2 regions of the Paenibacillus cucumis (ex Kampfer et al. 2016) genome follow, and region 2 is predicted to be linked to the other one. Evidence: predicted binding sites of a transcription regulator. Region 2 holds the regulator's gene; the other holds the start of a gene.

Region 1 (16,498 bases), on a different contig from region 2:
GTGTTCTCCAGCTCAATAAACATACCGAAGCTGGTTACGCTGCTGATGATGCCTTCGAACTCTTCGCCGACCTTATCGAGCATGTACTCGGCTTTCTTCATTTTCTCCGTATCGCGCTCAGCTTCCACCGCCACACGCTCGCGCTCTGAAGACTGCTGGGCGATATCCGACATCCGGCTTGCCAGATACTCTTGGCGATTCTCCGGTAATGCTCCTTTGTTCTCAATCACTTCACGAATGACCCGGTGAATAACCAGATCGGGATAACGACGAATCGGGGATGTAAAGTGACTATAGAACTCAGCAGCTAGACCAAAGTGGCCAGACATCTCCGAATCATACTTCGCTTGTTTCATGGAACGTAGCATCATCGTGCTGATGACCGTCTGCTCTTTGGTACCGTTAATATCCTCCAGTAGTGATTGAAGCGCCCTTGGATGAATGGCATTGCCACGCCCTTTGACCTGGTGTCCAAAATTCGCCGCAAAAGCGAGGAAGTTTTGCAGTTTTTCCTGATCCGGGTCTTCATGCACACGATAGATAAACGGCACTTTAAGCCAGTGAAAATGCTCCGCTACGGTCTCATTGGCTGCAAGCATGAACTCCTCAATGATTTGTTCTGCAATGGAACGCTCCCGTTTCACAATATCCACCGGTTTGCAATTCTCATCGACAATGATTTTGGACTCTTCAAAATCAAAATCAACCGCCCCGCGGCGCATACGCATCGCACGTAGCTTCAAGGCAATCTCTTTCATCAGGTGGAAATCATCCACCAAATCTTTATAACGCTCCAACAACTCCGGCTCTTCACCTTCCAGGATTTTGCGTACGTTGGTATAGGTCATACGTTCCTTCGTTTTGATGACACTCGTGAAAATGTCGTGTTTCACAACCTTCATCTGGTCGTTAAATTCCATCTCACAAGACAACGTTAGACGATCCACCTGTGGATGCAAACTACAGATCCCGTTCGACAGACGTTGTGGCAGCATCGGAATAACCCGGTCCACGAGATACACACTGCATCCGCGGTTATATGCTTCCTGATCCAGTTTGGAGTTCTCACGCACGTAGTAACCTACATCGGCAATATGCACGCCCAGACGGTAGTTGCCGTTCGGCAGTTTTTCCACGTTAACCGCATCATCCAGATCTTTCGCATCCTCACCATCAATCGTAACGATGTTCAGACCACGCAAGTCGCGGCGTCCCTGCTGAATAATCTCTTCATCTGTAATGGAATCCGGCGCTTTCTCCGCCTCTTGCATCACTTCATCCGGGAAAGCTTCAGGCAACTGATGCTTGCGAATGACGGATAAAATATCAATGCCCGGCTCATCCTTGTGACCCAAAATCTCGATAATCTCACCCTCAGCCGCTGCACGACCTTCCGGGTAACTGACAATCTTGGCAACAACCTTCTGTCCATCTACAGCACCAGCAAAGTTCGTACGCGGGATAAAAATATCACGATTAATCCGTTTATCATCCGGAATTACAAATCCGTACACTTCGTGGCTCTGAAAAACACCCACAACTTGTGTAATTGCACGAGTCACAATCCGTACAATTTCACCCTCCAGGCGACCACCGGACGGTCCTTGGGACGTTACTTTCACAAGCACAATATCGCCATTCATTGCACTTTTCATATCATTGGCATGGATATATACGTCCGGGTGTTCGCGGTCTTCTGGAATCAGAAAAGCAAACCCCTTCGCATGCGCCTGCAAGCGCCCACGCACCAGATTCATACGTTCTGGCATACCATAGCGGTTGTTACTGGTCAGCAAAATTTGGCCGGATTCCTCCAGCGTATTCAGCATAATCAAAAAGGCTCGGAAATCAGCAGCATCTTCAATCTGAAAGTGCTGTTCCAGCTCCTGATAAGTCATCGGTTTATAAGCGGTCTCCCGCATGAAGTCAAGCAATTGTTGTTCGGTTATCATTAATTTTCACCTCGGGAAACGTAAGAGTATAGTCTGATCTCTTCTCTTTATGTATCGGAATTCGTGCCGTATTCGTATAGATGCCATATAGTAAAATGCGTATGATTACCGCGCCCTTACTATCTCATACCCTAGTATACACGAATTCAATCCAGCCCATCCGTAGCTACCCAAAAAAGACCCTTGGTCTCTTAACGTTCCAAGTTAGCCGTTTGAGTCTGCTCCTTCAAACAGTTTATGCAGTATGTGATATGCCCGATCTGATTTAAATTAGTATTTAGAAAATTAGTTTTACCACAAATCTCATCTATACGTTTGAAGTATTAATCACAGGATTTTTACATCTCGCCGGGGCATACCTGCCTGAAATGGGTCTCTAAAACAGTAAGGGGGAATCGAACAGAAGTTACAAGCAAAATACAGTATCCCTCAATTTCATGAAGGACTAGATGGCCTATATAGCAATATAAATGGAAAACTTTGGAGCAATAAATTTCTACTAAAAAACCCCCGTTTCTGCACGAAACGAAGGTTTATCCGTTAAGCCATTGGCTTCAGCTATTCGGTTTCTTGCTGACTGCTAGTTACTTCGAAACGATCGTAACAATAACAGCCAAAATCATAAATCCTGCACCCAGTACCACCGTTGCACGTTGCAAGAAAAGATCCAATCCGCGCGCTTTCGTTTTACCGAAAAGATGTTCCGCACCACCGGAGATGGCACCCGCCAAACCAGCGCTTTTCCCGTGCTGCAGCAATACTACAGTGATTAGACCGATCGAGAAAACAACGAGCAGCAATTTCAAAGCAATATCCATTCTTTCCACCTCCTACCCATGTGGGCATAACATCTGACCATAAAAACAGTTACTTTAATTGTAGCATAGCTATAGGCGTGATACAAGTAGTACACCACACCCTATTTCCCTTAAATTTCAAAATTGGACACCCAGTATTCATATAACTACTACATCCACACTCTACAGCACCATATATAATCATAAAAAAGACAAGCCGGTTACCCGGCTTGCCCGAAAAGCTGTGTACACAGCTTATTTTTTGAGGTTGTAGAATCCTTTAAGACCATTGTATTGAGCAAGCTCATCCAATTGATCTTCAATGCGAAGCAATTGGTTGTATTTTGCGATACGGTCTGTACGGGAAGGAGCACCCGTTTTGATTTGACCCGCGTTTGTTGCAACAGCGATGTCAGCGATTGTGCTGTCTTCGGACTCACCGGAACGGTGGGAGATTACAGCAGTGTATCCTGCACGTTTAGCCATCTCGATTGCATCGAATGTTTCAGTCAGGGTACCGATTTGGTTTACTTTGATCAGGATGGAGTTACCGATACCTTGCTCAATACCTCTAGCAAGACGCTCAGTGTTCGTTACGAACAAGTCGTCACCAACGAGTTGTACTTTGTCACCCAATTTTTCAGTGAGCAATTTCCAACCATCCCAGTCATCTTCGGACATACCGTCTTCAATCGTGATGATTGGGTACTTCTCAACCCAAGAAGCCAGAAGGTCAACATACTCAGCGGAAGTGTAAGATTTACCTTCACCAGCCAAAGTGTATTTACCATCTTTGTAGAACTCAGTGGAAGCAACGTCCATACCCAAGAATACGTCAACACCTGGTTTGTAACCAGCTTTTTCGATTGCTTCGATAATTGTAGTGATTGCTTCTTCGTTAGAACCCAGGTTTGGTGCGAAACCACCTTCGTCACCTACAGCTGTGTTCAAGCCTTTGGAGCTCAGTACGGATTTCAGGTTGTGGAAGATTTCTGCGCCTACGCGAAGAGCTTCTTTGAAGCTAGGTGCGCCAACTGGCAATACCATGAACTCTTGTACGTCGATGTTGTTGTCTGCGTGCTCACCACCGTTGATGATGTTCATCATTGGTACTGGCAATGCTTTTGCGTTGAATCCACCCAGGTAAACATACAGTGGCAATTCCAGAGCATCAGCAGCAGCGCGAGCTACAGCCATGGATACAGCCAGGATTGCGTTTGCGCCCAATTTACCTTTGTTTGGCGTACCATCCAAAGCGATCATCAATCTGTCGATACCCAGTTGATCCAATGCATCCATACCGATTACTTCTGGAGCGATGATTTCATTTACGTTTTTAACAGCTTGCAGAACGCCTTTACCGAGGTAACGGGATTTATCACCATCGCGAAGCTCAACTGCTTCGTGGGCACCAGTGGATGCACCAGATGGAACGATTGCGCGTCCGATTGCGCCGGACTCCAGGTATACTTCAACTTCAACTGTAGGGTTACCGCGGGAGTCGAGGACTTCGCGAGCGTACACGTCAGAAATAATAGTCATGAGTGATAATCTCCTTTAATTTTGAATTTATTAAAAATTAGGACCACTTGTGTTTCCCCTTATCCACTACATCAGCAGAATCGTCTTCCGATCGCTGTTATCCCCGGATTCCTTTGAACTTATTCTCATAAGTTGGAATCCTAGTGATAAAGGCGAACGCTCACGCTTCTTCAGACCATTTCTGCTGACTCCGTTCAGGGGCAAACGCCAAACTTCCCAATTTCATATATGTTGGCTGTGCAACTTACTTACGGGTAGCAATGACAGATGTACCTGTCATCTCTTCCGGTTGTGGCAATTGCATCAGGTCAAGAATCGTTGGCGCAATATCGGCCAGAATTCCACCTTCACGCAACGTTACATTTGGATCAGTCACGATAAATGGAACCGGGTTCGTTGTATGAGCTGTGAACGGACGTCCTTGCTCATCAAACACCATATCCGCATTACCATGATCCGCAGTGATCAGCACCACGCCGCCTTTGGCAAGTACCGCGTCTACAACGCGACCCATGCACTCATCCGTCACTTCAACCGCTTTGATCGTAGGCTCCAGCATACCGGAGTGTCCAACCATGTCAGGGTTAGCAAAGTTCAGGATAATCGCATCGTGTTTATCCGCTTCAATCTCACGGACTGCTGCATCGGCTACTTCATAAGCGCTCATCTCCGGTTGCAGGTCATACGTCGCCACCTTAGGTGAGTTAATCAGCACGCGAGTTTCGCCCGGAAGCTCTACGTCACGGCCGCCGCTGAAGAAGAAGGTTACGTGCGGGTACTTCTCCGTTTCTGCAATACGCAGTTGTTTTTTGTTATTCTGTACCAGCACTTCACCCAGCGTATTGTCGAGGTTTTTAGGCGAGTAAGCCACATAACCTTCAACCGTTTCGCTGAACAACGTCAGGCACACAAAGTGCAAGCCCACAGGGAACTTCGGCCCACGATCGAAACCGCGGAAATCGGAGTTCGTGAATACTTGCGACAACTGGATTGCACGGTCAGGACGGAAGTTCAGGAAGATGACGGAATCGCCACTCTCTACCAGACCTACCGGCTCACCATCCGCTTGAACGATAACCGTTGGTTCAACGAACTCATCAAATACGGATTTCTCATACGATTCCTCAACCGCTTTGAGTGGATCAGTGTATTTCGGCCCATCACCATAAACGATGGCACGGTAAGATTTCTCCACACGCTCCCAGCGTTTGTCACGGTCCATAGCATAGTAGCGGCCTTGAACCGTTGCGATTTTACCTACACCCACTTCATCAATCTTAGCGATCAGCTTCTGCATGAAGTCTTTACCACTATCCGGCATAACATCACGGCCATCCAGGAAGGCATGAATGTATACTTCATTCATTTCTTCTTTTTTAGCCAGATCCAGCATCGCGAACAAGTGGTCGATGTGACTATGTACGCCACCATCGGACAACAAGCCGTAGAGATGAAGCTTTTTACCGTTCTGTTTCGCTTCGCGCACCGCTTTGACAAGTGTTTCATTGTCATAGAACTCGCCGTCACGAATCGATTTGGAGATACGGGTCAAATCCTGATATACGATCCGGCCGGCACCAATGTTCAAGTGACCTACCTCGGAGTTCCCCATTTGTCCTTCCGGCAAACCTACAGCCTCACCGCATGCAGTCAAAGTTGTGTGTGGGAACTGGCTCATGAAACGGTCATAGTTCGGTTTCTTGGCTTGCGCTACCGCATTGCCTTCCACCGTGTTACGCAGACCGAAGCCATCCATAATGATCAGTGCTACAGGTTTTGGAGCTGTCATCTTACTTCGCCCCCTCAACAAGCGCGATGAACGAAGCCGGCTGCAAGCTGGCACCGCCAACAAGTGCGCCGTCGATGTCGCTTTGTCCGAGGTATTCTGTTACGTTTTCCGGTTTCACGCTGCCGCCGTATTGGATACGAACCGCATCTGCAACCTGCTCGTTGTACAGATCCTTCACCAATGTACGGATGTAAGCAATAACTTCATTCGCATCTTGGGATGTGGAGGATTTGCCTGTACCAATCGCCCAGATTGGCTCATAAGCGATAACGACTTGTGCCGCTTGCTCTGCAGACAGACCTGCAAAAGCCGCTTCGGTTTGCACTTTACATACGTCTTTTGTTTGGTTTGCTTCGCGCTCTTCAAGCGTTTCACCAAGGCAGAAGATTGGAGTCAATCCATGACGGAATGCTGCATGCAACTTTTTATTGACAGTCTCATCGGTTTCCGCAAAATACTGACGGCGCTCCGAGTGACCGATAATCACGTAATCAACACCCAGTTCTTTCAGCATGATACCGCTGATTTCACCAGTGAACGCACCATTGTCTTCGAAGTGAAGATTTTGTGCACCGATTTTGATGTTAGTGCCTTTCACAGCTTCTACCAGAGATGGCAGGTTTGTAAAAGGTGCACAGATTACTGTTTCTACGCCTGCGACTTCCGCTTTTCCTTTAACTTCCTGAATGAAGTCATTGGATTCGGAAACCGTTTTGAACATTTTCCAGTTACCCGCGATAATTGGTGTTCTCATTGGTTTCAACTCCTTCATGCTATAGCTTAAAGCTTACTTGTCGTTCAATGCAACTACGCCTGGAAGCACTTTGCCTTCCATGAACTCGAGCGATGCACCGCCACCTGTGGAGATGTGGTCCATTTTGTCAGCCAATTTGAACTTCTCAGCTGCTGCTGCAGAGTCGCCTCCGCCGATAACTGTGTAAGCAGATGTTGTAGCACAAGCTTCTGCTACTGCACGAGTACCGTGGGAGAATGGCTCGATTTCGAATACGCCCATAGGTCCGTTCCATACAACCAGTTTGGAGTTTTTAACAACGTCAGCGTAGATCTCACGTGTTTTAGGACCGATGTCGATACCTTCCCAATCTGCAGGAATGTCGCCAACTTCAACGATTTTTGTGTTTGCGTCCGCACTGAAATCGTCAGAGATTACGATATCCACTGGCAGGTAGAAGTTTTTACCCAATTTTTTCGCTTTTTCGATAAAGCCAAGTGCTACATCCAATTTGGACTCATCCAGCAGGGATTGACCTACTTCGTGGCCTTGAGCTTTCATGAATGTGTAAGACAAACCACCACCGATGATTACGTTGTCTGCAATGTTAAGCAGGTTGTCGATCACATCGATTTTGTCTTTTACTTTGGAACCACCGATGATTGCTGTGAAAGGACGCTCAGGGTTGGAGATGGCTTTACCCAACACATCAAGCTCTTTTTCCATCAACAAACCGGACACTGCTGGAAGCAAGTGAGCGATTCCTTCAGTCGAAGCATGTGCTCTGTGAGCAGCGCCGAATGCATCGTTAACGAATACGTCAGCCAGTTCAGCAAATTGTTTTGCCAGTTCCGGATCGTTTTTCTCTTCGCCTGCGTGGAAACGAACGTTCTCAAGCAACAATACGTCGCCATCGTTCAATGCCGCGACTTGAGCCTTAACCGCTTCACCTACGGAATCATCCGCTTTAGTAACCGGTTTACCCAGCAATTCAGACAAACGCTCAGCTGCTGGTGTCAAACGCATGGATTCTACAACTTCACCCTTTGGACGTCCCATGTGGCTCGCCAAGATTACTTTTGCACCTTTTTCGATCAGGAAGTTGATCGTAGGCAGTGTTGCACGAATACGTTTGTCATCTGTAATTTTACCATCTTCGAGCGGCACATTGAAATCTACACGGACAAATACCCGTTTTCCATTCAATTCGATATCGCGTACACTTTTTTTGTTCATCTCTATTTCCTCCGCACCCATGTATTTGGTGAACCTTTCAAGAGCTGAATCCCTTGTCAGTCCTGGTGTTCATGAGAAATTAACTAAATATCCATATATAAAGAGCGGAAACAATAACAATCTGTTTCCGCTCTATGTTATTACAGATATTACTTGATCATTTTTGCAAAGTGCTCCAATGTGCGAACCAATTGAGCTGTGTAGGACATTTCGTTGTCATACCAAGCTACAGTTTTAACCAGTTGTTGGTCGCCAACAGTCAGAACTTTAGTTTGAGTTGCATCAAACAGGGAACCGAAAGTGATTCCTTGGATATCGGAAGATACGATTTCGTCTTCAGTGTATCCGAAAGTTTGTGGATCGGAAGCTTCTTTCATAACTGCGTTAACTTCTTCAGCAGTAACTTTTTTGCCCAGAACAGTTACAAGCTCAGTCAGGGAACCAGTAGCTACTGGTACACGTTGAGCTGCACCATCCAATTTGCCTTGCAGTTCAGGGATAACCAGACCGATTGCTTTAGCAGCACCAGTTGTGTTAGGAATGATGTTTTCAGCTGCTGCGCGAGCACGACGGAAGTCACCTTTAGGGTGTGGAGCATCCAATGTGTTTTGGTCGCCAGTGTAAGCGTGAATTGTAGTCATCAAACCTTGAACGATTCCGAATTTGTCTTGCAGTGTTTTTGCCATAGGTGCCAGGCAGTTTGTTGTGCAAGATGCGCCGGAGATTACAGTTTCAGTACCGTCGAGAATTTCATGGTTTACGTTGTAAACGATGGTTTTCATGTCGCCAGTAGCTGGTGCGGAGATAACAACTTTCTTAGCTCCACCTTTCAAGTGTTTCTCAGCAGCTTCTTTTGTTGTGAAGAAACCAGTACATTCCAGAACGATGTCTACACCCAGGTCTCCCCAAGGCAGTTCTTCAGGGTTACGGTTAGCAAGTACTTTAACTTCTTTGCCGTTTACTTTGAAGAAACCATCATGTACTTCAACATCGCCATCGAAGCGACCTTGAGTTGTATCATATTTGAGCAAATGAGCCAGCATTTTAGCGTCAGTCAAGTCGTTGATTGCTACAACTTCAATGCCCTCTACATTTTGAATACGGCGGAATGCCAAACGACCAATACGTCCAAAACCGTTAATACCTACTTTAATCATGAGTAAGTTCCTCCCAAGTTTTGATTAGTTTTTTATGAAACTATATATTCAAGACAGACGGTAAAGTCCGTCAAGACAACAAGAGTTGTGTTCAAAATAAAACCATTTCATCTCTGAAAAGTTAGATCTTTTCCATGTCAGCGACGATGACTTCGGCCGCAGCCTCATCAATAATCAGAATATCTTCCTGTCCGAACCGCAGTACGGAATGGATGGCAGCTGCCTTGCTTTTGCCGCCCGCAATGCCAATGACTACATCGGTGCGTTCGATATCCTGAAGCCGCATGCCCAGCGTAAGCATGGTATGTACCACCTCACCCTGACCATTGAAGTAATACCCGAAGGACTCCGATACAGCTCCCTGCTCCTGAAGTTCGTCAATGATCTCCGGTGCAAGCTTGCGTCTCTTCGCCATCTCCACAGCATCACCAATGCCATGAATTACGATGCGCGATTGCCTGATCAGCTGTAAAATCTCCTGAACTCCCGGGTCCTGGATCAGTGATTCATAGGCATGGTCACTAAGCAAATCCGGTACATGCAGGAGTTTGTATTGAGCCCCTGTCCGTTTTGCCATCGTGGATGCAATCGTATTTGCCTGAATTTCCAGGCTCTCTCCCAACCCGCCACGTGCTGGTACAAACCAGACACCCTTCATTGAAGTCGGTGGTGTGAGTTGTTCTGCGACTTCGGCCGTTGTTGATCCGCCTGTTACAGCGACAACGTCGTTGTCATTCATGATACTGCTGAGAGCTTTTGCTCCAGCTCTTCCAAGCTCCCTTTTGGCGTAAGGAGATATATCCGAATCACCAGGAACCACGACTACCTTTTGCAGACCGTAGGCTTGCTTGATTCGCTCTTCCAGCTCGGATAATCCAAACAGCTCTTTCGCGACAGGTTCTAATTGCTGCAGCAAATTATAACCCGCCTCGCTGATCTTCATCCCTGCACTGTCAATTTCGATAAGTCCCTGAGCCTTTAACAGATCGGTCTCAGCTCTCAGAACCCGCTCGGTCATCTGCATGGAATTGGCTAACGTTCTCCGCCCAATCACATCCGATAACATGATCTGGTGCAGAATCGTATAGCGTTTTTTCAAGACATCCATGAGATCGGGCAGAAGCTGCTTTTGCACTTCCAAGATCGTTCGCATGCTTTCCACTCCCGCAAGCTTCATGTTCCAAGCTTTCTGCATGGCCTTAAAATGTCCCGGGTTAACTTTTTAAGTCCCACGTTCATTCTACCTAAAACTGACGCGAGATGCAAGTGTTTCGATTGCTTATTTCGACAGGTTAGCAGTCGTTTGTACGCGCCTATTTTCACAACCTTTACACATCGAGATAAGGAAATGAGGATCTCACACCATATATAGAAGAAGTCCACACATAACATCTATATCTTGCTGTGTTTCATTTTCATAGGGCATGTCCAAAACTTCTTATAGCATGTACTGAAATACAAGCTTTATCCATCTTTCTTCATCATGATCATTTCCGAAACAATTCAAACCATCTTCGGAATAACTCAGCCCATTCATGAAAGACAACGTGAGCCCATTAATCGTAAGGAAAACCACACCATGTTCATGCAAAGCAACTGCTTGCAATTCACCAGTGCATAAGCTATAATCATTATTGCTGTCACATAATTTGCGCCCGTGGTCCAATGGATATGACGTAGGCCTCCGAAGCCTGAGATCCAAGTTCGATTCTTGGCGGGCGCGCCACTTAATTTTTTAACAGCTCATAATGCATTTAACCAACGAAACCGGAAAGGTTTCTTTTTTTTCAAACTTAGTTTGACTTTCTTTGACTTTTTGTTTGAGATTGTTTATGATGTGGTTAATACGGTAACAGTTTAAGTATAAACACCATTTAACATTTACATTTCCGAGGAGGTTTTTCACGTGAGTTATATTCCAATGGTCGTTGAACAGAGCAACCGGGGTGAGCGCGCCTATGATATTTATTCCAGATTGCTGAAGGATCGTATCATTTTCCTTGGCAGCGACGTGAATGACGTTGTAGCGAATGCCATCATGGCACAGATGTTGTTCCTGGCAGCGGAAGATCCGGAGAAAGACATTCACCTATACATCAACAGCCCAGGCGGATCCATCACAGCGGGGATGGCAATTTACGATACAATGCAGTTCATTAAACCGGATGTATCTACGATCTGCGTAGGTATGGCGGCTTCTATGGGTGCATTCTTGTTGAATGCCGGTGCAAAAGGCAAACGTTTTGCGTTGCCAAACAGTGAAATTATGATTCACCAACCACTGGGTGGCGCACAAGGTCAAGCGTCGGACATCGAAATCCGTGCACGTCGCATTCTGAAAATGCGTGATACCTTGAACCGCATCATCTCCGAGCGCACAGGTCAACCTCTGGAGCGTATCGAAAAAGATACAGATCGTGACTACTTCATGAGTGCTGCTGAAGCAGCCGATTACGGTATCATCGATAAAGTAATCCAAAACGTAGGCTCCCAAGGCATCTAAGCTTTAGCTACCTGGAGACAACGTAAATAAGCGCAGGGCGGGCATCACCTGAATATAGGTGAGCACGCTCTGCGCTTTTTAATTATAAACAGGCAATATCACCACCCGGTCTTGGGGTGCATTGCCTGCATAAAGCAGAAGCCCCCGTCACTCTTGCTTTGACGGAGGCTTCTGCTTTATTATTTTTCACGAATAAAAGGTATAAGTGCTCTTGTCTTGTTTTGACTTGAATTTATTTTATTTTATGATTTCATCTAAGCTAAAACGAACTTACTTCTCAGAAGCTACGTTGCTGAATGGTGCGGTTCCTTTAGGCAGAATATCTTTGTAAGTGAACTTGAATTCAGGGAAGCCCTCCGCATACGCGGTGTACTCATACAACTGGAAGAATACCACTGCGCCTGTTGGCGTCACGTAGAAATCCTGATCTTTGTTAAGGCCTTTGTAGTCGTTCAGGGTTCCCGCGTTCGCTTTCAGTTGCTCGCCAACCTTTTTGCTGATCGTTTCACGCATCGATTTGTTGTTTGCAATTACATCATCCAGTGTCAGCTCTTTACCTGTGTCGAGAGCAAACGTATGACCGGCGCGAGTCGTCATGCCATGTGCGCCTGCATAGTCCTCATAACGTTGAGTGATCAGACCCAGCACACCGTTCTCATTGTAAGTCACCACATAAGAAGCTTCGAATGCATATGGACGATTTGCGGTTGCTCCACCGAATTCTGACGTTTGTTTTTTGAACGCCGCAACAGCGGTGTCCACTTCATCTTTGAGCACTTTGTTAATCGCAGCTTCGGCCTCTTTGCTCGCTAGTCCGCTCACTTGCGGGTACTGCACATCCACCTCAGCATTTTTAACGGTTACATTCGCTTTGGTCGATTTCACCTGAACGTTATTTTGTTTCACTTTACTCAGGGTCAGTGTTTTGGTTTTGGCATCCCAGTTACCCTGTACACCCAAATAATCTCTCATTGCAGAGAACGGGATGTACAAACGACCCTGGATCAACTTTGCTTCCACTTGAGGATAAAAACCATTAATATATACGTTTGGCTGTCCATCCATCAAACTAACAGTCATTGCATTGTTCGCTGCAGTTACGGTATATGACTTTGTTTTTGCATCATATTTCAATGTCCCACCTGCTACATCCTTAACTGCTGTCAGCGCCACCCATGTAGATCCACCTTGGAGCAACCCTTTTTGCGTGAGGGTTTTTCCACCTGATTTCAACGTTACTTCAGCCGGTGCAGTTACTTTGGCAGATACGGATGCTGCTTGAACCGATTGATCCATCCATGCTGTGCTTCCTCCCATAATTACACCTGCTGCCAATAATGCACTCGTCCACTTTTTCCATGTTTTCATCTAAAAAACTCCTCTCTGTTATCCACCATCAGATTCATTGCTTACGTCACCATATACGACGATTGTGTATTAGTCACACGCTTACCTCTTACTAACCATTAACCCATTCCAGGGAAGATCTGCAGCTATTGTTCCAATTTGCGAAGTTAAATCTTCTTTTCATGTTCGTCATTTATTTCTTTTTCAGGTTACTGAAAGGTACTGCTCCTTTAGGAAGAACTTCTTTATATTTAAAAGTAAATTCGGGAAACCCTTCTGCACGGGAAGTGTACTCATATTGTTGGAAGAACACCACGACCCCTTTAGGAGTTACATAGAAATCCTGATCTTTATCCAGACCTTTATATTCGCTTCGGACATTGTATTTAGCTTCCAACTGCTCCCCAACGTTCTTGCTGAGCTTATCAAGCATGGATTTACTGTTTTGCAAGACATCATACAGAGTCAACTCTTTGCCTGTACTCAGTGCAAATGTGTGTCCATTACGAATATTTCTACCGTTTGCCCCTCCGTGAATTGCGTAACTTGACGTTACAAAACTAATTACACCATTCTCGTTATACATCACCTCATATGAACTCATTAATTCATGCGGGCGCTCTGCTGTAGGTTTTTCAAATCCCTTTGCTTCTTTTTTGAAATTTGCCACCAATGCATCAACCTCGTTTTTCAGCACCTTGTTGATAGCCGATTCAGCCTTTTTGTTGTTCAATCCGCTCACTTGGGGATATTCCAAAGCCACCTCTGTGTTTTTAATCTGGACTTTGGCGGTAGTTGATAATACCTTTACTTTGCTTTGTTTCACTTTGCTCGAGATCAGCGTTGGGGAGGTGCTTCCCTTGCTATTTCCTTCTGCTTTTAATGCAATTTCAATCGGAGTTGTTACTTTAGAAGGTACGAAAGCTGCTTGAGCAAAACTTCCCTGCCATACGGAACCCCCACCTATTAAGATGCCTGCCGCGAGCAGTGCACTAGTCCATGGTTTCATTCACTAATCCCCTCTCAACATTTTGGTGTTATTGCGCCAGTGCTTTATGTAAAACTATTTTAATTGCGTAGGTCATGACGCTTACGTTATTTATTATAGCTAGCTAAACTAACGAAAGATTTACAGCTCCAGTTACAATATTGATGAAAACCAGACAATTTCACCTATCTAAAATGAACGTTTTGTCACGAACAATGATACAAAAACGACATAATATACCCTATTCTCCTGTAGGTATTTTAATAATAATTCTCCCCTCGCTTCCTCAAAGCCAGCATGTGCAACAAAAAAACACGGCCCCGAAGGACAGTGCTTTTGTCATTTTTATAAATTCTTAATATTTAATATTTTATCCCGTGATGTGCAAAATTCCTTACTTCATCTCATACGTGATATTCAGAACGGTGCTTACTTTGACCTGACCAGCCTCAATCTGTGTACCTGCATCTGATTCACTCTTCGCTTGCGACATGAGCTCTGATGCATAGAACACAGGAACATTAGCATCTGGCTGACTTACCGAAAGAACAGTACCCAGCTGACGTTTAACCGCTTTAGCGATCGCTCCTGCTTTCACATCTGCATTAGCTACCGCCTTAGCAATCACTTCGGATTCGTATTTCTCCGGATTCTCTACTGTAAAGCGTACATTTTCGATGTTGTTGGCACCCGCCTGGGATGCGGCATCCAGCAATTCACCAATCTTGTCCATATCACGATATGTCACTGTCAACGTGTGATGTGCTGTGTAACCTTTAATTTTCTGTCCATCTTTTTCGCTATACGTGTAGTTTGGTTGCACATAGAATTGACTGGTTTGAATATCATCTGCACTGATCTTCCATGTGTTTTTCAGCAAATTAGTAACCTTTTGGATCTTAGCAGCATTTGCCTTCTGTGCTGACGCCGCAGTATCGGCAGTACTGTTCACACCGATGGACAGATAGGCAATATCCGGCTTCACTTGAATCTCACCTTTACCTACGACATTGATTACATTTTGCTGTACGCCCTGAACTTCGGCAGCATAAGCGTAGTTTCCTGGAGCTACATAAGCCGTTCCTCCGACCAGCAACGAACTTGCCACCAGCACTGCACCAAACGGTTTCATCCATTGTTTACCCATTACGAATAACCTCCTCATATGTTAACTTCTCAAACTTGAAGCGATTTGATACCTTAACAGACGGGACAAATTCCATAATGTTGCACTTGACGGACCCGTTTAATTAAATTTTATATAAAACGCAAAAAAGCCCCTTGCGGGACTTCTTCATGGATTGAATTGAGTTCATGAAGCTTATTGGTTCTCAAGCTCTTCCTTGCTCACCAGGCTAACTAAAGCGTTTACAGCCTGATCCGCATCCGCGCCTTCAGCACTAATATGGATTTCTGTACCTGTACTGATCGCAAGGCTCATGATTCCCATGATACTTTTAGCATTTACTTTTTTATCGTCCTTCTCGACGAACACTTCAGATGAGTACTTATTCGCTTCCTGAACGAACAGTGCCGCAGGTCTGGCATGGAGACCCGTTTTCAAACGGACAACTACCGGGTGCTTTGTCATAGAAACTTACCCCCTATTATGAAATCTGGACATTAAATACACAATTATATTTATACAACATTATACCATTAACCCGTGCAGGACACTAGAAGAAAAAACATAGCCCTCGGGCTTAGGCCAAAATCCAGAGCCGAAGCCTCTCCTTCACCCGCACGAGTAACCCAACACGACCTGGTAAGGTCATAACAAACCTTAAACCTAAATGATTCTTTTCAACCTTCAACTTTAACGTTCCGCGCGCACTTTCTCAGCAAGCTCATCAATCTTCCGAAGGCGATGGTTCACGCCTGATTTGCTAACCGTACCTTTTAGCAATTCGCCTACTTCCTTCAGATTGATATCGGGATGAGCAAGCCTTACCTCAGCTACTTCACGTAGCTTATCCGGAAGAGATTCCAAACCTACTTCCTTTTGCAGTAAACGGATATTGTCGATTTGTCTAACCGCTGCGCCAATCGTTTTGTTCAGATTAGCTGTCTCACAATTGACAATTCGATTCACCGAATTACGCATGTCCCGCATAATTCGAACATCTTCAAACTTGAACAAGGCCTGGTGAGCACCAATGATGCTAAGCAACTCAATGATTTTCTCGCCTTCCTTAATGTATAGGATGAATCCTTTTTTCCTTTCTATACACCGGGCATTAAGATGAAATTCATTAGCCAAATCCACCAGTGCCTGACAATGCTCTTCATACATGGACGCAATCTCCAGATGATATGAGGAGCCCTCCGGGTTATTTACGGAACCACCTGCCAGAAACGCACCACGAAGATAGGCTCGCTTACAACAATTCTTCTCCAGTAACTCTTCATTAATGCCAGGAGTAAACAAGAATCCTTCAGAGACGATGTGCAGCT
Region 2 (16,498 bases):
ATCCCCCCATGGGCTAGACCAGAAGATCTCGCCTGGTTTGGCTGCTTTCCAGAGCACAAAATCTTCCGGGTGTTCCTTCCGCTCGTCTACACCGATTCGAATACCGAATTGCAACTCCTGTAAGTTCTGTTTCGACAATTGACCGTATTTTTCGAACTTTCCTGTTCGATAATATACGTCACCGCCATTTTCATATGCGAAACCTTTTTCAACCAATTCACGGATAAAATCGATAATAAGCGGCATATTCTCCGTTACCCGTGGATTACTGCTCGCTTTAGGAATACCGAGTCCCTCCAGATCGGCATAATACGCGGCAATAAATGTTTCAGCCACATGCGGAACGTCGGTACTCAGCTGCTCTGCTTTGCGAATGAGTTTGTCATCGACATCGGTGAAGTTCACGACATAATTCACTTCATGTCCGATCTGCTCCAGATATCCACGAACCGTGTCGAAAAAGATCACCGGACGTGCATTGCCGATATGAATGTAGTCATAGACAGTTGGCCCGCATACATACATTTTCACTTTGCCAGGCTCTTGTGGAACAAACTCCTCTTTGGTGCGACTCATCGTATTATAAATCTGAAGTGTCATAGTCACTTTTCCTTTCATTCTAAACTACTTTTACTTGATTCCATGGTTTATGTTGATCGATGGAGTTATGTGCATTTCTCCGATTCTCGTGTATTTTGCAAAGTTCGCACTTCTTCCTGCAGCCGTTCAATCTCGCGCTGCATGCTGCGCAGAGAGTCAATAACCGGATCGGGCAATTGTTGATTAAGACGATCCACTCTACGTCCATCCTGTTTGACGATTCTACCTGGGATGCCCACCACCGTGCTATTAGCAGGAACTTCTTTCAGCACAACGGAGTTTGCTCCGATGTTGCTTTGATCCCCGACACGAAATGATCCCAACACCTTTGCGCCAGATGAGATAACCACATTATTACCAATCGTGGGATGTCTCTTTCCTTTTTCTTTCCCCGTTCCCCCAAGAGTTACTCCCTGATATATCACGACATCGTCACCAATCTCACAGGTTTCTCCAATAACAACGCCCATACCGTGGTCAATGAACAAACGTTCCCCAATCGTAGCTCCAGGATGAATCTCTATCCCTGTCATAAACCGGCTAACCTGTGATACGAACCGGGCGAGCGAGTACCATCTTCGTTTGTACAGATTGTGAGCAAATCGATGGGCCCATATGGCATGCAGCCCTGAATACGTAAATACGACTTCAAACCAACTCCGGGCGGCCGGATCATTTTCAAAGACCGTCTGGATATCGGATCTGATCTTTTTGAACATGCTCGTTCCCCTCTTGTTCCGGTTCTCGTCCTCCGGGTTCGCCGGACGGCGTGTTCCTTGGTAGTATACTTGCGCACTCGCTAGACAAAAAACGCCCCTGCAGCACGAAGCTGCAGAGGCGTTAGTCGCGGTCCCACTCTGCTTGGCTCATTCCTCTTCTTGAATAAATGGAATGGGCCCTCTGGCGGCTCGGTAACGGGAACCAGTCGTCGCCATCTATCCTGACGTTTTCCTCTATCCAATGAATAGAAGCGGGGCCGGATTCGACGGTGCAGCTCACGGGTGCATTTCAGACTGCTGGACAGTGGATGACTCGCAGCCACCACTCGCTGAGCAGATGTAATCTCTGTTCACGCGCGGGGCCATCCTCTCTGGATCTGTCCGGATCAGCTTACTTCTCCCGGTCTTTGCTGTTCTATATGAACGTATTATGACAATTCAACCTTGTGTTGCTATTATAGCGAAAAGCCTTCGCACTGACAACCAGCAGAATTGAATGGCATCAGTTGAACAATGAATACTTACACTCGTGCCAGCAAACGCTCGATGACAGTGTCACGACCCAGCAACACGATAGTCTGATTGAGATCACGTCCATGGGTCTGTCCAGTCAAAGCAACGCGGATTGGCATAAAGAGCTGTTTACCCTTGAAGCCTGTTTCCTTCTGCACTTCCTTGATCAAAGCAGCCATTTTGCTTGGCGTGAATTCATCACTTGCCTGTACTTTATCTGCAAATGCCTTCAGCACAGTTGGAACCTGTTCTTCAGCAAGTACCGCAGCGCCTTCACTTTCCAGTTCAACTTCGGAACGGAAGAACACTTCGGACAGTTCCACGATATCGGATGCCGCATTCATCTGCTCCTGATAGAGATGTACGAGCGTATATGCCCACTCTTTTTGTTCAGATGACAGCTCCGCAGGTAGACGTCCTGCTTTTTGCAGATGCGGAATAGCCATCTCGGCAATTCGTGCAGGGTCCGCATTTTTGATGTAATGGTTATTCAAGTGGGCCAGCTTATGTGTATCAAATACGGCCGGGCTCTTGGATAGACGTTTCGTATCAAAGATGGAGATCAACTGCTCTTGTGAGAAGATTTCTTCTTCCCCTTCTGGCGACCAGCCAAGCAGGGAGATGAAGTTAAACATCGCTTCTGGCAGATAGCCGAGCTGATCATATTGTTCAATAAACTGAATTACGGATTCATCGCGTTTACTCAGTTTTTTGTGGTTTTCGTTCACGATCAGCGTCATATGACCGAATTGCGGCGGCTCCCAGCCAAGCGCTTCATAGATCATCAGCTGACGCGGCGTGTTGGAGATATGATCCTCCCCGCGTAGCACGTGGGAGATCTTCATCAAGTGATCGTCCACGGCAACGGCATAGTTGTACGTGGGAATGCCATCTTTTTTCACAATGACAAAGTCGCCTGATTCCTTGCTGTTGAACGAGATTGTACCTTTAACCATGTCGTTGAATGTGTATGTGTGATCTGCCGGTACACGGAAACGAATGCTCGCCACGCGGCCTTCCGCTTCAAATGCCTCGATCTGCTCTGGTGTCAGGTCACGGTGTTTGCCGGAGTAACGCGGGGTCTCCCCACGAGCCGACTGCTCCTCGCGCTCCTGTTCGAGTTCTTCTTCCGTGCAGTAGCAACGATAAGCCAGCCCTTTGTCCAGCAGTTCCTGCGTATATTTGCGATACAGATCCAGACGTTCCGTCTGACGGTACGGCCCGTATTCTCCGCCTACATCAATACTCTCATCCCACTCGATGCCGAGCCATTTCAAGTATTTCAGCTGGCTTTCTTCTCCGCCCGCAATGTTGCGCTTCACGTCCGTATCTTCGATACGAATGATAAATTTTCCGTTATTATGTTTGGCATACAAGTAGTTAAACAGCGCCGTACGAGCGTTCCCGATATGCAGGTGTCCCGTTGGGCTTGGTGCGTAGCGCACCCGAATTTCTGTGCTCATATGATTCCCTCCGTCTCTAATTGATTGATGATATCACACACGTACCAGGCATACAACGGATTGAGCGGCAATTCCCTCTCCTCGTCCAGGGAAACCTAATTGCTCGGTTGTTGTTGCCTTCACGTTCACTTGTGCCACATCCGCTTCCAGCGCTTTAGCAATGACTTCCGCCATCTGCGGGATATACGGTGCCATCTTTGGCTTCTGGGCAATAATCGTTGAATCAATATTCCCAAGCTTATAGCCGCGATCCTTCACAAGTTGCCATACATGCTCTAGTAGTTTCAAGCTGTCTGCATCCTTGAATTCCGGATCAGTGTCCGGGAAATGCTTGCCGATATCCCCAAGTGCCAGCGCGCCAAGAATAGCATCGCTGATTGCGTGCAACAGCACGTCTGCGTCCGAGTGACCCAGTAGCCCCTTCTCATAAGGAATGGTTACCCCGCCAATAATACACGGTCTACCTTCCACCAATTGGTGCACGTCAAACCCTTGTCCTACACGTATCATCGCTTCTTCTCTCCCTCAAGCCAAAACGCGGCATACTGTAAATCTTCCGGTGTTGTTAGTTTGATGTTGGTATAACTGCCTTCCACAACCTTAACCGACATTCCCTGGCGCTCAGCCAGCATGGCATCATCCGTCCCCAGAAACCCGTCACGTTCCGCGGATTGGTAAGCCTCCAGCAGGGAAGAAAGACGAAAAGCCTGCGGGGTTTGAATGCTCCACAGACTGCTACGATCCGGCGTCGCTGTAACGATACCTTCCGCATTCACTTGTTTGATCGTATCCTTCACCGGCACAGCCAGCACAGCACCTTCGCCTGATTCGGCGGCAGCCATACATTCTCTAATCTGCTCACGGGTCACAAATGGACGCACCCCGTCGTGAACGAGAACCCCATCGGTGCTGAGCGCCCGAAGGCCTTCATGAACCGAATGTTGTCTCTCTTTCCCTCCGGGGATCACGCGGACACGCGTTTCCAGTTGGTATTCTTTTACCCATTCCAGGCATCGTTCAACATCTGCAACACCTGTAACCAGAATCATCTCACGGATCTCGTCCAGAGCCGCAAATACTTCAAGCGTATGTATGAAAACGGGCTTGTCCTGCAGCAGCAAAAACTGTTTACTCTCGGTCGTTCCCATTCGGGTTCCCCGGCCTGCCGCCACAATGACAACGCCCCACCCTTTATCCATGCCGCAATCCCTGCCTTGTCTGTCAGTTTATCGCCGGGCAACAATTCATATCTCTTTCGATATCCATCATCGTACAACGATACACTACCCATCATACCGCTTTTATTGGGCTTTTTCCAACAGTTTCGGCTTGGCAAAAATCATTCGTCCCGCAGACGTCTGCAGCACACTCGTCACCAGCACTTCCATCATCATGCCGATATACTCACGTCCACCTTCAACCACGATCATCGTTCCATCATCCAAATAGGCTACGCCTTGTCCGTGCTCCTTGCCGTCTTTGATAATCTGCACCATAATTTCTTCACCTGGCAGCACAACCGGTTTCACCGCATTCGCGAGATCATTGATGTTCAGTACGGATACCCCTTGGAGTTCACAGACTTTATTCAGGTTGAAGTCGTTGGTGACGACTTTCCCTTGTAATACTTTGGCAAGCTTCACCAGTTTGCTGTCCACCTCGGAAATTTCCTCGAAATCGCCTTCGTAGATCAATACCTGTACATCAAGCTCCTTTTGGATTTTGTTCAAAATATCCAGCCCACGGCGCCCGCGGTTGCGTTTGAGCAGATCCGATGAGTCTGCAATATGTTGCAGCTCTTCCAGTACAAATTCCGGGATAACAATCGTGCCCTCGATGAACCCGGTTTTGCAGATATCTGCGATTCTGCCGTCAATAATGACGCTGGTGTCCAAAATTTTATGTTCTTCCATTCTTCGCTCTTCTTCAGGCTCTGGGTGCCCCCATCGTCCTGACTTCCAGAATGCCGCCAGATCGTCTTTCTTGGCCATAGCCAAGCTATAACCCGAATATGCAGCGATCACCGTGAGGGCCACTTGCAGCACCTCTCCTGCGGTTCCGAGCCAAGCCAGGCAAGGATACATCAGTAAGGCTACGAGCAGTCCAGCCACGATGCCTGCCGCGCCAGCAGCAAGCTCGTTCATGGGTATCCTGGCTAAAGAATCGATACCACTGTTTAATCTGTTGGCCATCATTGTGCCACCGATCGTGCATACGGACATAAAAAGTACTGCTCCCAGCAGTGTTGATACACCCGCACCCAGCAGTCCCGCTGATTGAATCCATTCAGCCATCCAAGGAATGGACTTGCCTGCCAGATGATAAGCCGTGTACCCGAACCATGCGCCGCACAATCCAGTAAAAGTTAAAATGCCTTTTCTCCACATGAGTTCCTGCACCTCCTCAAATCATTCTTCATTTTCATATCCAGTATGATCCAATTATCGAAAACCTAATCGCGTCAGCATGAAGTTTTTGGAAATGTTGTGTTCATCAGTTGAAAGTGAGACTTTTATTGGCATATAATGAATTCAATTCATATCCCGAGGTGAGTGGCAAAATGAGTACGCTAAGTTTACAGGCTTTTCAGGATCAAGTTTCCGAACTGTTGCTGCGCCATCGCAGCCTGATTGATGTACTGTCCAAAACGGGACAAGCCGGAGCCTCTGTTAACCGCGCTGTGTCCAAAGCCATTACCGAATGCGGCTGTATTGAGCTGCACGCCACCAAACAGAAATATGCCCCCGAGAGTGATATTTCTCAAGCCAAGGGCCTGCTGGAAACGCATGTGGAAGGTGAATTGTGTGAGAATTGCAAAGAGGTGATCAGCTCCGAATTGGGGCGGAACCTGTTCTATATGTCTGCACTTTGCAATCTGCTGGACATCAACATGGAAGAGGTCGTGAATCACGAATCACAGAAATGTTCGACGCTTGGGATGTTTAATCTGTCTTAGCTAATCCGTCCCCGCTACTTCGTCATATATCAAAGAATACAAGCAAAAAGCACGTACACTCCTTGTTAGGAAATGTACGTGCTTTTTTTTGAACTCATAGGGACCTTAGAGTTTGCCGAGTGGTTGGTACTTACGTACCCTACCATTCTAGTTGTCAGAAGATCGCGATGATTTCTTGTCCTTGCGTTTCTTAGCACGATTGCGAGAAGCTGCCGTTCTTACACTGTATCTCATGCCATATAGGGCATATAACACCAGCGGAATAAAAATCAGCTTGGAGAGTTGATCCGGGAATAAAACAGCCAGTGCAACCGCAAGTAACACAACCCACGGAGCGATCCAGATCGCCTTGCGGGGTAGTCCGACTTTTTTGAAATTGGGATATTTCAGTGAGCTGACCATCAGATAAGACAACAGCAACGTAGCAATCATCATGCTAATGGGTCCGATATCTTTGTGAAACAGGGATAGCGTAGCCAATACACCGCCTGCAGCGGGAATGGGCAAGCCTGTGAAATACCCCGGAATGCCCGGGCGCACGTTAAATCTCGCCAAACGAATCGCACCACAGATCGGAAAAGCCGCCGTTGCGATCCAGGCAAAGATCGGCATGGAATCCTGAAAAGACACCATGAAAATAATCAACGCAGGCGCCGCACCAAATGAAACCATATCCGATAGGGAATCAAGTTCCTTGCCGAATTCACTTTGTGCATTCAGTGCTCTGGCCACCCGTCCATCCAGACCGTCGAGCAGCATCGCAACGATAACCATAATCGCGGCCGAGCTATACTTTCCGTTGATTGCCAGCAAAATGGCCAGCATACCCAGAAACAGATTACCTAAGGTAAAAAGATTTGGAATGAATCTGGTTAACATGTTGTTTCACCTCATCCATAAAAAGCCGTTATAAGCGATCTCTACATCTGTCTGTCAATAAACATCTGCTCTTGTAGACGTTTGAGACCTTCTTTGATGGTGCGGGCACGAACCTCGCCAATGCCGTCCACTTCATCGAGTTCTTCAATCGTTGCCATGATGACATGAGGTAATTGCTCAAATTGATCTACCAAGTTATGGATAATTACATTAGGCAGACGAGGGATCTTATTTAATACCCGATATCCGCGCGGGGCAACCGAATCTTCAGAAGTTGCCGCAGATGAAGGATAGCCAAGCAACCGTACAATATGATGTGCATCAAGCAACTCATCGTCCGACAATCTTTTTAATCCCACGATAATATCGCGAATCTTGTCATCGCTGTCATCACGAGCATAGTCTTTATACAGTAACCACGCTTCTTCCTCTGTAGTACCCACGAGCTCTTCCATTTGCATCGAAATGAGCCTTCCTTCATTACCTAGCTCATCGATATAACGTTCAATCTCGGTTTTGATCCGCAGTACCATTTCTGTGCGCTGAATAACATTAACCACCTCGGGAATCGTAACGAGTTCCTCGAATTCGGAAGCACTAAGATTCGTAAGGGATTGCTTGAGCACCGCTTTATACTTTTCGAGCGTTTGAATCGCCTGATTGGCTTTGGTCAAAATCACCCCGATTTCCTTAAGCGAATATCGAAGTGTTCCCTGATACAGGGTAATAATATTCCGGCGCTGTGAGATGGAAACAACTAACTTACCCGTTTGTTTTGCCACTCGCTCTGCTGTCCGGTGACGAATGCCCGTCTCTGAGGAAGAGATGGATGAGTCCGGAATCAGCTGTGTGTTGGCATACAAAATCCGCTTCAAATCCTCACTCAGAATAATGGCTCCGTCCATTTTAGCAAGCTCATACAGGTAGTTCGGGGAGAAATCACAGTTAATCGAAAATCCCCCATCCACCACTTCCATTACTTCAGGGCTGTATCCTACAACAAGCAGTGCGCCCGTCTTGGCGCGTAGCACATTTTCCAGACCTTCGCGGAAAGGTGTACCTGGTGCGATCAGCCTTAACAAATCATTCATATTGTCCAGTTGGCTTGAATCCTTCATCTTGTTATGCCCCCTAATCTAAAGCAACCGCTAGTGCATCTGCCACGGTATTCACACCGATCAGTTGTATCCCGCGAGGATGTTTCCAGCCCTTTAAGCTTTTTTCTGGTAAAATAACTCGTTTGAAGCCCAGCTTCGCGGCTTCTTTCACACGTTGTTCTGCCCTGGATACGGCACGAACTTCACCGGTCAGTCCAATCTCGCCAAAGATGACATCATCCGGCTTCGTTGGCACATCTCTCAGGCTGGAGGCAATGCTAACTGCCACAGCCAGATCGACCGCTGGCTCATCCAGCCTCACCCCACCAGCCACATTCAGATAGGCATCCTGTGTCTGCAGGAACATACCCATGCGTTTTTCAAGCACCGCTATAATTAGATTTAATCGATGATGGTCGATACCTGTTGCCATCCGCCTAGGAGAAGGGAAGTGGGTCGTTGAAATCAAAGCCTGTAATTCTACAAGCATCGGACGTGTGCCTTCCATACTCGCCACAACGGTAGATCCAGCTACCCCTAGTGGACGTTCAGATAAAAATAACTCGGAGGGATTACCGACTTCACGAAGGCCATCTTCCCCCATTTCAAATATGCCAATCTCGTTAGTAGAACCGAAACGGTTCTTCACCGCACGAAGGAGACGATACGTATGATGCCGCTCTCCTTCGAAATAAAGCACACAGTCCACCATATGCTCCAGCATACGCGGACCAGCAATGGCACCTTCTTTGGTAACATGCCCTACAAGAACCGTTGCAATGCCTCGGCCTTTCGCAATCCGCATGAATCTGGACGTACATTCCCTTACCTGTGCTACACTTCCTGGTGCGCTGGTAACTTCGGGCAGATATACGGTCTGAATGGAATCGATGACAAGAAAATGCGGCTGGATCTGATCCACCGCTTCCTCAACCCGCTCCATATTGGTTTCACAGAGCACATACAGCTCCGGCGAAAGTGCACCAAGACGGTCTGCGCGCAGCTTCGTCTGCTTTACGGATTCTTCTCCAGACACATATAACACGCGTAGCCCCGAGTGGGTCAGCGCATGAGAAGTCTGTAACATCAACGTTGATTTTCCAATCCCCGGGTCGCCCCCCACCAGAACAAGCGAACCTGGCACAATGCCGCCGCCCAATACACGGTTCAGTTCACCGATTCCAGTCTGTACACGCGGCTCCTGACCGCTATCTATATCTATGATAGGAAGCGGTTTATCTTTACTGTCAAACAGAGGAGAATTTCTTCCTTGTGTTTTGACTACCGTTTCAGTTTCTTCTATCATCGAATTCCAGGACTGACAGCCAGGACATTTCCCGTACCATTTGGGGGCTTCATAGCCGCATTCCGTACATTGAAACTTAGTTTTTACTTTGGCCACTTCAGCACTCCTATTGATTTTTTTATTTTATAGCAGCATTTTGCATTATTCGACAAAATTTACTCATTGCCTGACATACAGGGATACTAAAAGTTTACCATTGTTTGAGATTTTTCGTAAAGGATTATCGCAAACTTTACACATGTTCCTCATCAATATCGCTTCATCTCAATCAAATCTTCACACATCCCTTTATATATTCGTACATACGAAAAAAACCTCCCCGGCCAAAGCCAGGGAGGTTCTATATATGAGGTTCTATATATGCGGGTAGCTGAATTCATTCAGCCACATACATCATATTTATTTTGTTTCAATTTCCTCATTGGATGGAACTGCTACTTCCTTTTTCGTTACAGACAATGCACCATTCTCTTCGTCGATGAGTAAGGAATCCCCTTTAGTCACATTACCTGTAAGCAACTCTTCAGACAATTTGTCTTCAATATGCTTCTGGATCGCCCGGCGAAGTGGGCGTGCACCGTAAGCAGGATCAAATCCAGCTTTCGCCAAGAAGGCCTTAGCGTTATCTGTGAGCTCAAAATCAACCTCGTACTCATTAAGACGTTTACGTAAGTCCTCACTCATAAGAGTAACAATCTCAGCAATGTGTTTCTCTTCGAGCGAGTGGAATACGATGATTTCATCGATCCGGTTCAAGAACTCAGGACGGAAGCTTTTCTTCAGCTCATCCATCACTTTGCCCTTCATATTATCGTAATCTGCACCTGCATCCACAACAGCTGTGAATCCAAGAGTAGAATTACGTTTGATCGCTTCTGCACCCACGTTGGATGTGAGAATGATCAGTGTATTACGGAAGTCAACAACACGGCCTTTGGAATCCGTCAGACGACCATCTTCCAGCACTTGCAACAAGATGTTGAAAACTTCGGGGTGAGCTTTTTCCACTTCATCCAGCAGGACAACGGAGTACGGTTTGCGACGAACTTTCTCTGTCAACTGTCCGCCTTCTTCGTATCCAACATAACCTGGAGGCGCTCCGACCAGTCGTGCTGTGGAGTGTTTCTCACCATACTCGGACATATCAATCCGGATTACGGCATTTTCATCACCAAACATTGCTTCAGCAAGTGCACGAGCCAGCTCGGTTTTACCTACACCGGTAGGACCGAGGAAGATGAATGAACCCATTGGGCGTTTTGGATCTTTAAGTCCTGCACGTGCACGGCGAACGGCGCGGCTGACCGATTTAACAGCCTCATCCTGACCGATTACACGTTCATGAAGAATGGACTCCAGATTCATCAGACGCTGTGTCTCTTCTTCTTTCAGCTTGTTCACCGGAATTCCTGTCCAGTTGGCTACCACTTGAGCGATATCTTCCGGAGTGACTTCGGAATCGGTACGACCTTGTTTTTCTTTCCATTGATTTTTCGTTGTATCAAGCTCTTCACGGATTTTTTGTTCCGTATCACGCAGTGCCGCTGCCTTTTCGAACTCTTGACTTTGAACCGCGGCGTCTTTTTCCTTACGGATATCTTCCAGACGGCTCTCCAATTGTTTCAGGTTTGGCGGAATCGTATAGGAGTTCAATCTTACTTTTGATCCTGCTTCATCGATCAAGTCGATCGCTTTATCCGGTAAGAAACGATCTGTAATATACCGATCCGACAATTTGACAGCTTGCACAATCGCTTCGTCCGTAATTTTCACACGGTGATGCGCTTCGTAACGATCACGCAGACCATGCAAAATTTGAATGGCTTCTTCCGGAGATGGTTGATCCACTGTAATCGGTTGGAAACGACGCTCTAGCGCAGCATCCTTCTCGATATATTTGCGGTACTCATCCAGTGTCGTTGCACCGATGCACTGTAATTCTCCACGAGCAAGAGCCGGTTTCAAGATGTTCGATGCATCAATCGCGCCTTCTGCGCCACCCGCACCAATCAGTGTGTGCAACTCATCAATGAACAGGACAATGTTGCCCGCCTGACGAATCTCATCCATGATTTTTTTCAATCGATCCTCGAACTCACCACGATATTTGGTTCCAGCAACAACCGAACCCATATCCAGCGTCATTACACGTTTATCACGCAATGTTTCGGGAATTTCGTTTGCAATAATTTTTTGAGCAAGACCCTCGGCAATTGCTGTTTTACCTACACCCGGTTCACCGATCAATACCGGGTTATTTTTGGTACGACGACTCAATACCTGAATCACACGCTCAATTTCCTTGCTACGGCCAATAACCGGGTCAAGGTTATTCTCTCTGGCATACGCCGTCAAATCACGAGCGAGGCTGTCCAGTGTTGGTGTGCTTACATTGGCAGGTGTGCCGTTGTGGCTGGAAACTGCTTCACTGCTACCGAGCAATTGCAGTACTTGCTGACGTGCTTTGTTCAAGCTGATGCCAAGGTTATTGAGCACACGTGCCGCAACGCCTTCACCTTCACGGATCAATCCGAGAAGAATGTGTTCTGTGCCAACATAGGTGTGACCGAGTTTACGCGCCTCATCCATCGACAATTCAATTACTTTTTTCGCACGTGGCGTATATGCAATGTTCGTAGGTTGCTCTTGGCCACGGCCAATCAGCGTTTCTACTTCATCCTGAATTTTTTCCAATCCGAGTCCCAGGCCGATCAGTGCTTTGGCAGCAATGCCTTCACCTTCACGAATGAGGCCGAGCAAAATATGCTCCGTACCGATGTTATTGTGACCGAGACGGACAGCTTCTTCCTGCGCGAGTGCGAGCACCTTTTGGGCCCGTTCCGTAAATCTTCCAAACATCATATCTCCTGCACCTCCATGGTTTTGGATAAAACGAGGGATTCCATTCTATTTGAATGCCCCTTCGTATTCTTCATATCACTTTTGTTTGCAGCCATGCTGCGAATAAAATCATTGGTAGCTTCAGTCTAGATGGAAGCTTATTATATAAAAGCCGCAGATGCGGCATGAAACCCATATTAACGCTTAAAGGAAAGTTTAACCAGAACTTTTAGCTGCATTGATCGTATCACGAATTAACTGAGCACGGTAGATGTCGCGCTCATCTGTACGCATATCCCCAAATGTTTTTTGTAAAAACCCTGGCTGAGTCATTACATTCAACTCATTCATCACTGGAATCGACAATCCTTCCAACAAACCAAGATCTACGCCGAGCCGCACATCCGACAAACGTTGCGCTGCTTCCTTCGTATCTACAATCGCTGCATGAGACAAAATCCCGTATGAACGCATCACTCGATCCGTAATACGCAGTCTGGAATCAGTAATGAGCCGTTCTCTTGCGGTACGCTCATGACCAATCATCTGTAAAACAACACCGTGGAGGTTGTCGATCACTTCTTGCTCCGTCTGTCCAAGTGTAATCTGATTGGAAATCTGGAACAAGTTGCCCATTGCCTCGCTACCCTCTCCATAAATCCCTCGCACCGTTAATCCCACTTGAGACACGGCACTGAGGATACGGCCAATCTGCTGAGTCATAACCAATGCGGGAAGGTGCATCATAACCGATGCCCTGACACCTGTTCCAACGTTGGTTGGACAACTGGTCAGATACCCTCTGCGATCATCAAACGCATAATCCACGTGCGCTTCAAAAGCATCATCTATAGCGGAAGCTTTCTCCCAGGCCTCTTTGACCTGGAACCCCGGATAGAGGCACTGGATACGCAAATGATCCTCTTCATTGATCATAATACTTACCGACTCATCCTCACTAAGAATTACGGCTCCGTTGGTCGATTCATTCGCCAGACTCGGACTAATCAAATGTTTTTCCACCAGCACACGCTTGTCGAGTTCGTCAATATCGATCAGATCGAGTGTAGTAAAATCACCAAAGGCGTGTACGTCATCGTACTGAAGTACTTCGCTCAGCTTATTCAGCACCTCTTCCGATTGCTCACTCGAAGCCAGCATTGGAAACGGGATATGCTGAAGGTTACGTGCGATCCGGACACGACTGCTGATTACGATCTCCGAATCAGTTGCATCACTGCGCATCCAGTCACTGAGCGCCTTCTCTGTAAAACGCAGATTAGGCATCATGCTTCCCTCCTACTTATGACAAACTTTACTCTTGAGCTATTTCTTTTTCAAGTTCCCGGATCTGGTCACGAATCTGAGCGGCCTCTTCAAACTCTTCTTGAGCAATGCTCTGCTGCAGATTTTGCTTCAGATCGGCAATTTGCCGTTTCACCTTAATACGCCCGCCTGCTCTGGCAGGAACTTTACCTACATGCGATGTACTACCATGCACTCGCTTGAACAAAGGGTCCAGACGGCTGTCAAAGTATTTATAACAGGAACTGCAGCCAAAACGACCAACTTTGCTGAACTGAGCATACGTCATGCCACATTCTTCACATTGCAGCGTTTTAGCAGGAGCAGCACCTGAACTTTTGCCTGCCGGATCAAAATCGAGTATTCCTGATAACAGGTTGTGAATAGAGAATCCTCCTGCTGTTCCAGGAATCATCTCCCCCTTCTCTCGGGCACATGATTCACAAATATGAAATTCCGTCTTCTCGCCATTTACAATTTTCGTAAAATGAAGTGTAGCCGGACGTTTGTTACATTCTTGGCACAGCATATAGATGTACCTCCTTTGATCCCGATAGTTTTCATTTACCGAGCAAAGATATTAGCATTGCCTTCAACATTCTGGCACGAATTTGATCCCGGTAAGGAAGTTTGACCATAAGAACTTCTCTCGACACAGCCGCACGCATCAACCCGGCTTCCCGCTTACTTAAAAAACGCGCTTCTTCCAATTGATAAATCAAGCCTTCCGCAGCAGTCTGTCCAATCTCGTCACCGATACTGTGATGCAGATGGTTGTGCAGCGCCGATTGGGCAGGTAATTCAATGCGTTGTATACGAACATATCCACCACCGCCACGTTTACTCTCGACGAGATACCCTTTTTCAAGAGTGAAACGGGTGCTGATGACATAATTGATCTGGGAAGGTACACATGAAAACTGATCTGCCAGATCATTACGCTGAATTTCAATCATTCCTTCGGGACTTTCATGCAAAATACCCTTCAGATATCGTTCAATAATATCAGAGATATTACGCATCCAATCATCCTCCACTGTCTGAAACGTTAAGTCAATAAGGACCACACGCCCCCCACAGAGTACACCTTCTCCACCCATTTAACCACTCAGAGAAACAGCGAATCTTGCTGATACAAGTGTTAAACAGGAGAACAAAGGAAGCACGAAGGTCCTTGAATATCCCCTTGATCTTCCAATGATGTGTTCCGACTTACGGTACTTTTCATCAGAGAACAGTAAGAAAGCTAACGTCATATCATAGGTAAATAGCACGTATTCCAGAAATATAATCCTGCGTATTTAACCTTGAGTTGACTTTGACTTTCTTTGACTTTATATACATTATAGCATATTTTACTGTTTTGCCAAGTGGGGGCACTATTCATTTTTTACGATTTTACACGAAATATTCGCCTGACACAAAAAAACCTCTCCCGGACCTCGGGAGAAGTTCTCATTGCTTCCAATTGCGCTTCATATCTGTTGGAATGAAGTCGTACTCGATATAGATAATCGCTCAAAAGAAATCAAGCAAATAGGTTTCGCGTTTGGGAACTGCCTTTTCCAGCGCTTGGATTGCGCTAACTGGCCCTTCCAATCTACCGATCTGTGCCATCTCTGCGGGTCTACGATAACCCATTAACACGGCTGAAAGGGATTGAATACTAAGACGAATCGGCTGATTTAGCTGACCCTCGCCATCCGATTTTGCCTTTTTCCATATTGAAGCGGTTCCGTTCATCGCCACGTTTAATTCCCATACACCTTCGTTCCACGGAGCGTAAGCATCTTCGACGTCAAGCCAAATCTGAACGGGCGAGTCTTGACTGGCAAAAGGATACTGCGAAATGAACTGCTCCACGCTCACGATTCGTGCCATAAAGTAAGGCACTACCTCTTGCCCAATCCGTGGATTGTCCAATTGAAATGCAAGCAGATCACTTGCAGGTGCCTGTAAAGTTACTTCGTCAATCATGGAATCGTGATTAGCAATGAACGTCCAAAGCCCTCGTCTGGACTCTTCATTCAAATGAATGAACTCACCGATGGTAAACTTACTTTCCTTGACTTCGTAGAGGACATACCCTTGCGGCACTCCTGCCTCATCATAGTATACAGCACGCTGGCTTCCTTTTTTGACATAAACGGAATTTTCCCACCACGCATCATCACGATTCAAAGTCCCATTATAGCGCGCTGCATAAGCGTCATACACCTGCTTCAATTCTGCAAGCTCAGCATTACCACGTTTGATCGTGCCTGGTGTCAGTTGCTTGGCAGGCAGTTGAGCCGTAGACAATTTGTATTTCTTATATTCAACATAGGTTTCCCAGCCATACTTTCGATAAAAAGAAAACGAAAACGGATGCAGGAAAGATACACTTTGTTTATTCCGATTCATTTCTTCTAGTGCGTATTTCAGCAATCCTGCTACCCAGCCCTTACGTCTATATTCCGGCCAAGTCGCTACACCTGCAATTCCACCCATTTCAAAGGACCTTCCGTGGATATAGGTCTGAAAAGGAATAATCTGCAGCTTGGCTCCAACCTGACCATCCGCATAAACCCCCAATACATTATGCTTAGCGAATTCCTGGCGCCGCTTCTCTAACTGATCCTCTGTTAATTTAAATTGAAAAGCATACTCGGAGAGCGCCATACAAGCCTCATAATCGTCGATCGTTAATTTGCGAAGTTCCATACTAATCTGCACCTCATTTTCTTCTAATGTAAGTTCATTCTGTACAAAAGGCTGCTTGTGCCCTTTTCTTACATTTGAGTGTCTCAGAGGTTCCCTTTAAAGTCAAACAAGAGATG

Evidence for each region. The regulator CtsR, encoded in region 2, represses protease genes until heat stress. The targets are predictions, from matches to a motif close to ATGGTCAATAAAGGTCAAACA.
Region 1: a site for CtsR is predicted at 11,002-11,022, ahead of clpP (ATP-dependent Clp endopeptidase proteolytic subunit ClpP). Genes of this name have one in related genera too.

The regions. Positions count from the first base shown of each region.
Region 1 covers NZ_JACLIC010000036.1:34,665-51,162, reverse strand. The annotation lists gene rnr (ribonuclease R) at 1-1,952, opposite strand, end outside; gene secG (preprotein translocase subunit SecG) at 2,537-2,770, opposite strand; gene eno (phosphopyruvate hydratase) at 3,005-4,291, opposite strand; gene gpmI (2,3-bisphosphoglycerate-independent phosphoglycerate mutase) at 4,536-6,080, opposite strand; gene tpiA (triose-phosphate isomerase) at 6,082-6,834, opposite strand; gene H7T88_RS20825 (phosphoglycerate kinase) at 6,868-8,049, opposite strand; gene gap (type I glyceraldehyde-3-phosphate dehydrogenase) at 8,199-9,206, opposite strand; gene H7T88_RS20815 (sugar-binding transcriptional regulator) at 9,328-10,359, opposite strand; tRNA gene H7T88_RS20810 (tRNA-Arg) at 10,858-10,932, shown strand; gene clpP (ATP-dependent Clp endopeptidase proteolytic subunit ClpP) at 11,113-11,709, shown strand; gene H7T88_RS20800 (stalk domain-containing protein) at 11,980-13,077, opposite strand; gene H7T88_RS20795 (DUF3298 and DUF4163 domain-containing protein) at 13,250-14,065, opposite strand; gene H7T88_RS20790 (SIMPL domain-containing protein) at 14,439-15,191, opposite strand; gene H7T88_RS20785 (HPr family phosphocarrier protein) at 15,366-15,635, opposite strand; gene whiA (DNA-binding protein WhiA) at 15,861-16,498, opposite strand, start outside.
Region 2 covers NZ_JACLIC010000003.1:105-16,602, reverse strand. The annotation lists gene cysS (cysteine--tRNA ligase) at 1-600, opposite strand, end outside; gene cysE (serine O-acetyltransferase) at 666-1,319, opposite strand; gene gltX (glutamate--tRNA ligase) at 1,841-3,295, opposite strand; gene ispF (2-C-methyl-D-erythritol 2,4-cyclodiphosphate synthase) at 3,329-3,805, opposite strand; gene ispD (2-C-methyl-D-erythritol 4-phosphate cytidylyltransferase) at 3,802-4,494, opposite strand; gene H7T88_RS01610 (PIN/TRAM domain-containing protein) at 4,597-5,682, opposite strand; gene H7T88_RS01605 (nucleoside triphosphate pyrophosphohydrolase family protein) at 5,856-6,251, shown strand; gene pssA (CDP-diacylglycerol--serine O-phosphatidyltransferase) at 6,399-7,130, opposite strand; gene disA (DNA integrity scanning diadenylate cyclase DisA) at 7,172-8,248, opposite strand; gene radA (DNA repair protein RadA) at 8,262-9,629, opposite strand; gene H7T88_RS01585 (ATP-dependent Clp protease ATP-binding subunit) at 9,933-12,395, opposite strand; gene mcsB (protein-arginine kinase McsB) at 12,591-13,661, opposite strand; gene mcsA (protein-arginine kinase activator protein McsA) at 13,690-14,208, opposite strand; gene H7T88_RS01570 (CtsR family transcriptional regulator) at 14,240-14,701, opposite strand; gene H7T88_RS01565 (GNAT family N-acetyltransferase) at 15,198-16,382, opposite strand.